3 regions of the Paenibacillus physcomitrellae genome follow, and region 2 is predicted to be linked to each of the others. Evidence: a T-box and tRNA genes for the amino acid it is inferred to sense, from the RefSeq annotation. Region 2 holds a T-box; the other regions hold tRNA genes.

Region 1 (3,265 bases), 990 kb from region 2:
AGTAAACGGCGGCCGTAACTATAACGGTCCTAAGGTAGCGAAATTCCTTGTCAGGTAAATTCTGACCCGCACGAATGGCGTAACGACTTGGGCGCTGTCTCAACGGCCGATCCGATGAAATTGTAATACCTGTGAAGATGCAGGTTACCCGCGACAAGACGGAAAGACCCCCTGGAGCTTTACTGCAGCTTGATATTGGACTTTGATACGATTTGTACAGGATAGGTGGGAGCCTAGGAAGAGGGAGCGCCAGCTTCCTTGGAGGCGCCGTTGGGATACCACCCTGATCGTATCGGAGTTCTAACCTGGTGCCCTGATCGGGCATGGGGACAGTGTCAGGTGGGCAGTTTGACTGGGGCGGTCGCCTCCTAAAGAGTAACGGAGGCGCCCCAAGGTTCCCTCAGAATGGTTGGAAATCATTCGAAGAGTGCAAAGGCAAAAGGGAGCTTGACTGCGAGACTGACAAGTCGAGCAGGGACGAAAGTCGGGCTTAGTGATCCGGTGGTACCGCATGGAAGGGCCATCGCTCAACGGATAAAAGCTACCCTGGGGATAACAGGCTTATCTCCGCCAAGAGTCCACATCGACGGGGAGGTTTGGCACCTCGATGTCGGCTCATCGCATCCTGGGGCTGCAGTAGGTCCCAAGGGTTGGGCTGTTCGCCCATTAAAGCGGTACGCGAGCTGGGTTCAGAACGTCGTGAGACAGTTCGGTCCCTATCTGTCGTGGGCGTAGGAAATTTGAGAGGAGCTGTCCTTAGTACGAGAGGACCGGGATGGACGCACCGCTGGTGCACCAGTTGTTCCGCCAGGAGCACAGCTGGGTAGCTAAGTGCGGAAGGGATAAGCGCTGAAAGCATCTAAGCGTGAAGCCTCCCTCACGATGAGATTTCCCAATTTAGTAAGACCCCTTGAAGACGACGAGGTAGATAGGCTGGGGGTGGAAGTGCAGCAATGCATGGAGCTGACCAGTACTAATCGGTCGAGGGCTTATCCAAATAGATCTAATCGCAATTGATTGTTTCGTATCCAGTTTTCAAGGATCAATCTTGAATGCTGACTTTTGGAGAGATACCCAAGTGGCTATAAGGGGACCCTCTGCTAAGGGGTTAGACTGCGTAAGTGGTGCGAGGGTTCGAATCCCTCTCTCTCCGCCATTGTACAAGCATTCAGATGGTTCATTAATATGGCGGTGTAGCTCAGCTGGCTAGAGCGTACGGTTCATACCCGTGAGGTCGGGGGTTCGATCCCCTCCGCCGCTACCAATTTTAATATTTGTATATGGAGGCTTAGCTCAGCTGGGAGAGCATCTGCCTTACAAGCAGAGGGTCGGGGGTTCGATCCCCTCAGCCTCCACCATATACGCCGGTGTAGCTCAACTGGTAGAGCAACTGACTTGTAATCAGTAGGTTGGGGGTTCAAGTCCTCTCGCCGGCACCAGAAATAATATTGCGGAACCGTGGTGTAGAGGCCTAACATGCCTGCCTGTCACGCAGGAGACCGCGGGTTCGAATCCCGTCGGTTCCGCCATTATTATGAATTGTATAGTTCCACAGTGAAGTGGGAAGGATACAAACTCCACCACTTTATTTTTTTGACCAAATCCGTGGCTCGGTAGCTCAGTCGGTAGAGCAGAGGACTGAAAATCCTCGTGTCGGCGGTTCGATTCCGTCCCGAGCCACCATTTCTAAAACTGAATATGCCGTTGTAGCTCAACTGGTAGAGCAACTGACTTGTAATCAGTAGGTTGGGGGTTCAAGTCCTCTCGACGGCACCATTTATTGTGGAGGCTTAGCGAAGTGGCCAAACGCATCAGACTGTAAATCTGCTCCCTTACGGGTTCGGTGGTTCGAATCCATCAGCCTCCACCAGTTTTAAGAGCCATTAGCTCAGTTGGTAGAGCACCTGACTTTTAATCAGGGTGTCGAAGGTTCGAGTCCTTCATGGCTCATCCGCTGTACAAAAGACCGTTAACTATATGTTAACGGTCTTTTGTTATTTTCCGATAATGCCGGTAAGTGGCTGGTGTATGGAACAGAATAGCAGACGTACTCTATCTTGGAACTCTTTAATGAAGCTTCAGTTCGGTTCGTTCCTATGGTTTTGTATTAAAAGCATGACCGAAATAGGAAGCTGGCATATCCATGTGATACAATCGATTTAAGGTTTAAGGTTTAAGGTTTAAGGTTTAAGGTTTAAGGTTTAAGGTTTAAGGTTTAAGCTAGCTCTAGTATTTAAGTCGAAGACTAAACGCAACTTAGATTAATGATTCAGGCTGGGAGAGATTCCGATATGAACATGATTGATTTAAGACACAGAATTGAACAGATCATCGACGCTCCTCTAATCGAAAACTCAATCCCCTTGCACAAATGGTTGGAGCTTGGAGGAAATGAAAGCCGGCAGATTGGGGTTCCTCTGGTGATAGATGGAGTGCGCTGCTGGCCGTGGGCTTTCAGTGAAGAGTATGTAAACGTATGGGAGATTGAGCCGGTGAGTCTTCAGGACTCGGAAAGTCAGCTGATTGAATTGCTTCTGCAGACGGCAGCTAATCAGATCCGCCCGTCACAGGGTGATAAAGATAATGAGGAAGCGGCTGTACTGGAACTTGGTGCCTGGCTTCGCGCCCAGTTAAAAGAAGAAATTCCTCAGCAAATGATTCCGGAGCGGTTTGTTTTGAAAAAGCGGTTATCCGAATCCAGTGTTCCGTTTCTGTTAAGCAGTGAGAGCCGGACGAAACCACATATGCAGTATCAGAAGCTGAACAAGCTGCTGAAAAGTTATTTTGGTTCGGATTTGCTTCTCATTCCGGTCGAAGAACAGGAGTGGCTGATTCTGGTTGGTGAAAGCCAGCTTGAGGACCTGCGTCAAGTCAGCGAAGAAAGCCGTGAGGCGGAACGTGCGATGTTGGACGATCTTGGGCAGGGGGTTTATGAGCTGATTGCCAATGAGTGGGTCGGCAACTTTCATATCTCCGTGGCCCAGCCGGTTATACCTGAACAGAGTCTGGTGGAAGTCACCGAACTGCTCCGCGAGACCTTGATTCTGGGAAAAATATTTCATGTATCTGAGCAGATCCATCTGCCATGGACTTTTCATCTGGAACGTCTGGTTTACAGCATTCCAGATAAGCAACGCAAGCAGTTTATGGCCCGTACGGACATTGCGATGGGGATCTTTAACGATCCGGAGACGCTGTCGACGCTCGAAACTTTTTTCCAATTGGATTGTAATGTAAGTGAGACGGCTAAGCGGCTTTATATTCA
Region 2 (3,265 bases):
GCTGAGTTCGCCGGTAATATCGATTTGCTCGGCGGTCACGCCTTCCAGGTTCATCAGCGCGAAGCGGGATGCGTTCCAGATCTTGTTGGCGAAGTTGCGGGCCTGCTCTACGCGCTCCCAGCGGAAACGCAGATCCTGGCCAGGCGTACTGCTTGTAGAGATCATATAACGCATGGCGTCCGTGCCGTATTTCTCGATGACTTCAAGCGGATCTACGCCGTTGCCGAGCGATTTGGACATTTTGCGTCCTTCGCTGTCGCGAACGAGACCGTGCATCAGAACGTCTTTAAACGGCATTTTTCCAGTGAATTCGATGCCTTGGAAGATCATCCGGGCTACCCAGAAATAAATGATGTCGTAGCCGGTAACAAGCACGTTCGTCGGATAATAACGTTTGAAATCTTCGTTATCCTCATCCGGCCAGCCAAGCGTGGAGAACGGCCAAAGCGCAGAACTGAACCACGTATCCAGCACGTCTTCGTCCTGACGGATGTCGTCGGTGCCCAGTTTGGCGCGAGCTTCCGCTTCGTCCTTAGCCACTACAAATTCGCCGGTTTCGTTAGAATACCACGCCGGGATACGATGTCCCCACCACAGCTGGCGGGAAATACACCAGTCGCGGACATTTTCAATCCAGTTCAGATAAGTTCTTTCAAACCGTTCAGGCACAAAGTTGACGCCTTCGCCGGCTTTCTGGGCGTTGATGGCGGCTTCAGCCAGCGGCTGCATCGCCACGAACCATTGCGTGGACAAATAAGGCTCAACAACGGCGCCGGAGCGTTCGCTGTGGCCGACCTGGTGCACATGCTCCTCAATGCGGATCAGAACGCCTTGTTCCTTCAGGTCATTGACGATTTGCTTGCGCGCAACAGCACGGTCCAGCCCTTGGTATCTGCCGGCTTCTTCGTTCATCGTGCCGGATTCGTCCATGACGATGATTTGCGGCAGATTGTGGCGCAGGCCGACTTCAAAGTCGTTCGGATCGTGCGCAGGCGTAATTTTTACCGCTCCGCTGCCGAAGTCTTTCTCTACGTATTCGTCAGCAATAATCGGAATTTCGCGGCCAATGATCGGCAAAACCAGCGTTTTGCCAATCATGTCCTTGTAGCGTTCGTCTTCCGGATGTACAGCTACGGCTGTATCACCCAGCATCGTCTCCGGTCGGGTAGTAGCTACAGTAATAGAGCCGCTGCCGTCTTTAAGCGGATATTGCAGGTGGTACAAGGCACCGGTTACTTCTTTATATTCAACCTCAATATCGGACAACGCCGTACGCGCCGCCGGGTCCCAGTTGATGATCTTTTTGCCGCGGTAAATCAGGCCCTTCTCATACAGCTTAACGAATACTTCGCGTACCGCAGCCGACAAGCCTTCATCCAGCGTGAAACGCTCGCGTGAATAGTCCAGGGAGAAGCCCATTTTAGCCCACTGCTCATGAATGGTTTCAGCGTATTGGTCTTTCCATTCCCATACTTTCTCCAGGAATTTCTCGCGTCCCAGATCATAGCGGGATACGCCCTGTTCACGCAGCTTCTGCTCTACTTTGGTTTGAGTTGCAATACCTGCATGGTCGGAGCCCGGAAGCCACAAAGCATCATAACCCTGCATGCGTTTGGTGCGAACCAGAATATCCTGCAGTGTAAAATCCAGCGCATGGCCGATATGCAGCATACCCGTCACGTTTGGCGGGGGAATAACGATCGTGTACGGCTCAGCGTCCATACGCTGACCTGCTTTAAAAAATTCATTGTCCATCCAGTAGCGGTACCATTTCTGCTCCGCCGCTTTCGGCTCATAAGTTGTCGGCATTTCCGCCGAGGCTGGTGTTTTTTGTTCCTCAGTCATGTTTGGATTACCCTCCTAGAATGTTTCGAAGATAATGTTGTAGAAATACAAAAAAGCCTTTCGTCTCAAAGGACGAAAGGCTTGATCTCTCGCGGTACCACCTTTGTTTCGATTGAATAGGCAAACGGCCATGCTTTAAGTTTCAACCGAGGTTAAGACAAAGCAGAATCCGGCAGATTCAAACGACACTTCAGCGCAGGTTAACGGATGCGAGCCGGCCTGATCTAACCCTGACGTGGTCAGGACTTCAAACAGGCAACTAACGGGCGACTTCGGCCAGCTGTGTCCTGCGGAATCTCACAGCAAACAATTCCGCTCTCTGAAAGGCATACCGTCTACTATTCCCGGTCATCGTCTTTGACTATAGTCCATCATAACTTTCTTGTTCCCTATAGTCAATGCCGAGACGCGGAAACCTGACAAGATTTGCGGATATCAAGGCAGATATAACACTTGGCCTTCCTCAATCGTTTGTTCCGACAGCCGGTTGTGAAGCAGCAGCTCCCGAGCGCTCATACTGTAACGATCGGCAATTTCGTCGATGGTCTCTTCTCGCTGAACAATGACCATCCGTACCTTCCTGAAAGGAGTCTCCTCGTTCAGATTAGAGATAAAGGCCTGTTTCCACTGCCGTTCCTCCCGTTCAGCCTGCAGCGATTCCGGTGAAGGCTCCTCGGGTACAAGGATCTCCGTTTCTTCCGAAACGGTTGGTGCCTTGGAGGAATTCAGCAGCTGGCTGAAGCCGAAATGGCCCTCCTTCTCCGGAATAGTCTTGTTCTTGGTGCCGAGTGCAATCTTCAGCTCCTGAGGTTTCTCCTCCAATTGATCAATCTCTGATTCCGGCAGCTGGCTATTCTCCGGTCCCGGAGCATTCTCAATCGCCGAATTCTCTTCGGCAGGAACCTGATTGTCGGGAGCTGGTTGCTTCTCGGATTCCTCTGAGGCAGCCGGTGCCTGTTCCTCATGCCGGGTTTCTTCAGCCTGTACCGGCTCCGAGTCGGCTATGTTGGAGAAAGCCGATTGTACAGCCGTCTCTGCCTGCTGGCTGCTGATGTTCCAAACCTGAACCTCCGCTTGTTCACGCGGCACAGCTTCATCCGCGGACGAGAAAGCCGGAGCCTGGGTCTCCGATGCTTGACCGTCTTCAAAACTAAACCATGTGTCAGAGGCAGTCTGCTGCTCTTCTGTCCGCTGCAGCTCAGGAGTAGCTAACGAAGCAAAGCTGTTGCCTGGCAGGCCGGCCTCTTCCTCTCTGGCCGGGATGGACGAAACAACTCCGAAACCTGGGTTCAGATTCTCATGATCGGTTTGAGCAAACTGATTGGCCGTATCATCTTGTCCGAAACGCTCAGATTCCTGACTGCCGGCCGCAAACCAAGATTCATTGGAAGCTCCGCCTGTCACCTGCTCCCCTAGCTGC
Region 3 (3,265 bases), 530 kb from region 2:
CTTGGCAAGGCGATGCTCTACCGCTGAGCCACGTCCGCATATATGGTGCGCGTGGAGGGACTTGAACCCCCACGTCAAAGACGCTAGATCCTAAGTCTAGTGCGTCTGCCAATTCCGCCACACGCGCACATTAGGCCTTAACCTTAGTTAAAGGCTTATATACTAACTTCGATTTCGTTGTTTTTTCATTTAACTTATCTCGTTAGCGACAAGAATGATCTTACCATACCAAGTTAATTAGAGTCAAGCATTTCTCCAAAAAAAATTAAAAAAGTTTTTTTGCATGTATTTATCCCTTTATTTAAGGGCCTTAAATGGATAAATTATTGACTGTCTGCTTAGCGAACCTGCGTTCAATTCTGGAGTTCTATCATCTGTATAAAGTCTGACCATCCTCTCTGTTTAGGACGTTTCAGTAAAGCGTGATCTCTACTCCGCAATCGTTCTAAGATCGTGCAGATGGCTTTGAGGCTGCATTCTACTTCTTTAAGACGCATTCTACTTCCTTGAGACTGCATTTTACTGCTTTGACACTGCACTCCTCCAGCTGCCTCTTACAGCCCGTTTAAAGATCTGCAGATACATAACCTCCCCCCTTTAAAGAGTGCTGCAGCCTTACGCAAGGTTCAAATCTCCACAGCGCTACATTTCTTTAGAGAAGGAGATTCTTTGATGGGTGGGATTCTTTAGCAAACAGAGATACTTTAGCGACAAAGATACTGACCTCTATGGATTCCTCCTGCCTTGTTGGCTCCAGTAAGCCCTGGCTTGGCCTGTGAGCCTTTCAGCCGTTCCTCTCTTCCATCCTTCCTTCTTCCCTCTTCCGAGCCAAATCAGCTTATATTGAAGGCTACAGGGCCTTTAACTAAAGTTATATCCGTCTCCAATTACAACTAACAATACAAATAACTACACAAACAATAACGTTGCCTTTCGTGGCCTATATCATCATGTCCTAACTAATTGTTTTCGACTGCCTGGATTTTGGGAACCAGGGTCATGTTCTAGCTTCTTTTATTAATAAAAAAAACACTCTCCGTTACCGGAAAGCGGTCAGTAAATAAAAAAACTCAAATAAAAAAACATCTTCTTCGCTTCTAGCGAGAACATGTTTCGATGAAATAAAAGTGAGCCATGAAGGACTCGAACCTTCGACACCCTGATTAAAAGTCAGGTGCTCTACCAACTGAGCTAATGGCTCGTAAATGGCTGGGGATATAGGATTCGAACCTATGCATGACGGAGTCAAAGTCCGTTGCCTTACCGCTTGGCTAATCCCCAACATTAAAGCTATGTAACTTGTCCAATTATTATTAAAAATATGGTGGAGGCTGAGGGGATCGAACCCCCGACCCTCTGCTTGTAAGGCAGATGCTCTCCCAGCTGAGCTAAGCCTCCGAAAATATGGTGACCCGTAGGGGATTCGAACCCCTGTTACCTCCGTGAAAGGGAGGTGTCTTAACCCCTTGACCAACGGGCCTTGTAAAATTGAATGGAGCTCTCAACCGGGATCGAACCGGTGACCTCATCCTTACCATGGATGCACTCTACCTACTGAGCTATGAGAGCATATGGCTCCCCGAACAGGACTCGAACCTGTGACAACTCGATTAACAGTCGAGTGCTCTACCAACTGAGCTATCAGGGAATATGTAATAAGTTTCGCTTGGCGGCGTCCTACTCTCCCAGGACCCTGCGGTCCAAGTACCATCGGCGCTGGAGGGCTTAACGGTCGTGTTCGGGATGGGTACGTGTGGAACCCCTCCGCCATCGCCACCAAACGATTCAAGTGTTTGATCACTTGAAAACTGGATACGAAACAATCAATTGCGATTAGATCTATTTGGATAAGCCCTCGACCGATTAGTACTGGTCAGCTCCATGCATTGCTGCACTTCCACCCCCAGCCTATCTACCTCGTCGTCTTCAAGGGGTCTTACTAGTTGGGAAATCTCATCTTGAGGGGGGCTTCACGCTTAGATGCTTTCAGCGCTTATCCCTTCCGCACTTAGCTACCCAGCTGTGCTCCTGGCGGAACAACTGGTGCACCAGCGGTGCGTCCATCCCGGTCCTCTCGTACTAAGGACAGCTCCTCTCAAATTTCCTACGCCCACGACAGATAGGGACCGAACTGTCTCACGACGTTCTGAACCCAGCTCGCGTACCGCTTTAATGGGCGAACAGCCCAACCCTTGGGACCTACTTCAGCCCCAGGATGCGATGAGCCGACATCGAGGTGCCAAACCTCCCCGTCGATGTGGACTCTTGGGGGAGATAAGCCTGTTATCCCCAGGGTAGCTTTTATCCGTTGAGCGATGGCCCTTCCATGCGGTACCACCGGATCACTAAGCCCGACTTTCGTCCCTGCTCGACTTGTCAGTCTCGCAGTCAAGCTCCCTTTTGCCTTTGCACTCTTCGAATGATTTCCAACCATTCTGAGGGAACCTTGGGGCGCCTCCGTTACTCTTTAGGAGGCGACCGCCCCAGTCAAACTGCCCACCTGACACTGTCCCCATGCCCGATCAGGGCACCAGGTTAGAACTCCGATACGATCAGGGTGGTATCCCAACGGCGCCTCCAAGGAAGCTTGCGCTCCCTCTTCCTAGGCTCCCACCTATCCTGTACAAATCGTATCAAAGTCCAATATCAAGCTGCAGTAAAGCTCCATGGGGTCTTTCCGTCTTGTCGCGGGTAACCTGCATCTTCACAGGTATTAAAATTTCACCGGATCTCTCGTTGAGACAGCGCCCAAGTCGTTACGCCATTCGTGCGGGTCAGAATTTACCTGACAAGGAATTTCGCTACCTTAGGACCGTTATAGTTACGGCCGCCGTTTACTGGGGCTTCAGTTCATAGCTTCGGGTTACCCCTAACCACTCCCCTTAACCTTCCAGCACCGGGCAGGCGTCAGCCCGTATACTTCGCCTTACGGCTTCGCACAGACCTGTGTTTTTGCTAAACAGTCGCTTGGGCCTTTTCACTGCGGCCCCCTCGGGCTATTCACCCTACCGAGGCACCCCTTCTCCCGAAGTTACGGGGTCATTTTGCCGAGTTCCTTAACGAGAGTTCTTCCGCGCGCCTTAGAATTCTCTTCTCGCCTACCTGTGTCGGTTTACGGTACGGGCACCTTCACCTGGCTAGAGGCTTTTCTTGGCAGTGTGAGATCATGACCTTCGCTACTGCAATTTTCGCTCCCCATCACAGCCCAAGGTTATGTAGCACGGATTTGCCTATGCTACCCTCTCACTGCTTGGACGGACATCCA

What was found. The T-box of region 2 lies ahead of CBE73_RS08925 (valine--tRNA ligase). A T-box ahead of a tRNA ligase gene usually reads a tRNA of that ligase, here a tRNA-Val.
Region 1: it encodes a tRNA-Val, which carries the amino acid that the T-box ahead of CBE73_RS08925 (valine--tRNA ligase) is inferred to sense. The anticodon was not compared.
Region 3: it encodes a tRNA-Val, which carries the amino acid that the T-box ahead of CBE73_RS08925 (valine--tRNA ligase) is inferred to sense. The anticodon was not compared.

The regions. Positions count from the first base shown of each region.
Region 1 covers NZ_CP022584.1:2,955,153-2,958,417, reverse strand. Annotated here, with positions in the region: rRNA gene CBE73_RS13440 (23S ribosomal RNA) at 1-997, shown strand, start outside; tRNA gene CBE73_RS13435 (tRNA-Ser) at 1,065-1,156, shown strand; tRNA gene CBE73_RS13430 (tRNA-Met) at 1,188-1,264, shown strand; tRNA gene CBE73_RS13425 (tRNA-Val) at 1,283-1,358, shown strand; tRNA gene CBE73_RS13420 (tRNA-Thr) at 1,364-1,439, shown strand; tRNA gene CBE73_RS13415 (tRNA-Asp) at 1,453-1,529, shown strand; tRNA gene CBE73_RS13410 (tRNA-Phe) at 1,608-1,683, shown strand; tRNA gene CBE73_RS13405 (tRNA-Thr) at 1,701-1,776, shown strand; tRNA gene CBE73_RS13400 (tRNA-Tyr) at 1,785-1,870, shown strand; tRNA gene CBE73_RS13395 (tRNA-Lys) at 1,878-1,950, shown strand; gene CBE73_RS13390 (PucR family transcriptional regulator) at 2,292-3,265, shown strand, end outside.
Region 2 covers NZ_CP022584.1:1,966,661-1,969,925, forward strand. Annotated here, with positions in the region: gene CBE73_RS08925 (valine--tRNA ligase) at 1-1,845, opposite strand, end outside; T-box leader at 1,911-2,206, opposite strand; gene CBE73_RS21905 (LysM peptidoglycan-binding domain-containing protein) at 2,281-3,265, opposite strand, start outside.
Region 3 covers NZ_CP022584.1:2,500,969-2,504,233, forward strand. Annotated here, with positions in the region: tRNA gene CBE73_RS11380 (tRNA-Gly) at 1-38, opposite strand, end outside; tRNA gene CBE73_RS11385 (tRNA-Leu) at 44-127, opposite strand; tRNA gene CBE73_RS11390 (tRNA-Lys) at 1,129-1,201, opposite strand; tRNA gene CBE73_RS11395 (tRNA-Gln) at 1,207-1,281, opposite strand; tRNA gene CBE73_RS11400 (tRNA-Val) at 1,323-1,398, opposite strand; tRNA gene CBE73_RS11405 (tRNA-Glu) at 1,406-1,480, opposite strand; tRNA gene CBE73_RS11410 (tRNA-Thr) at 1,494-1,569, opposite strand; tRNA gene CBE73_RS11415 (tRNA-Asn) at 1,573-1,648, opposite strand; rRNA gene rrf (5S ribosomal RNA) at 1,665-1,781, opposite strand; rRNA gene CBE73_RS11425 (23S ribosomal RNA) at 1,844-3,265, opposite strand, start outside.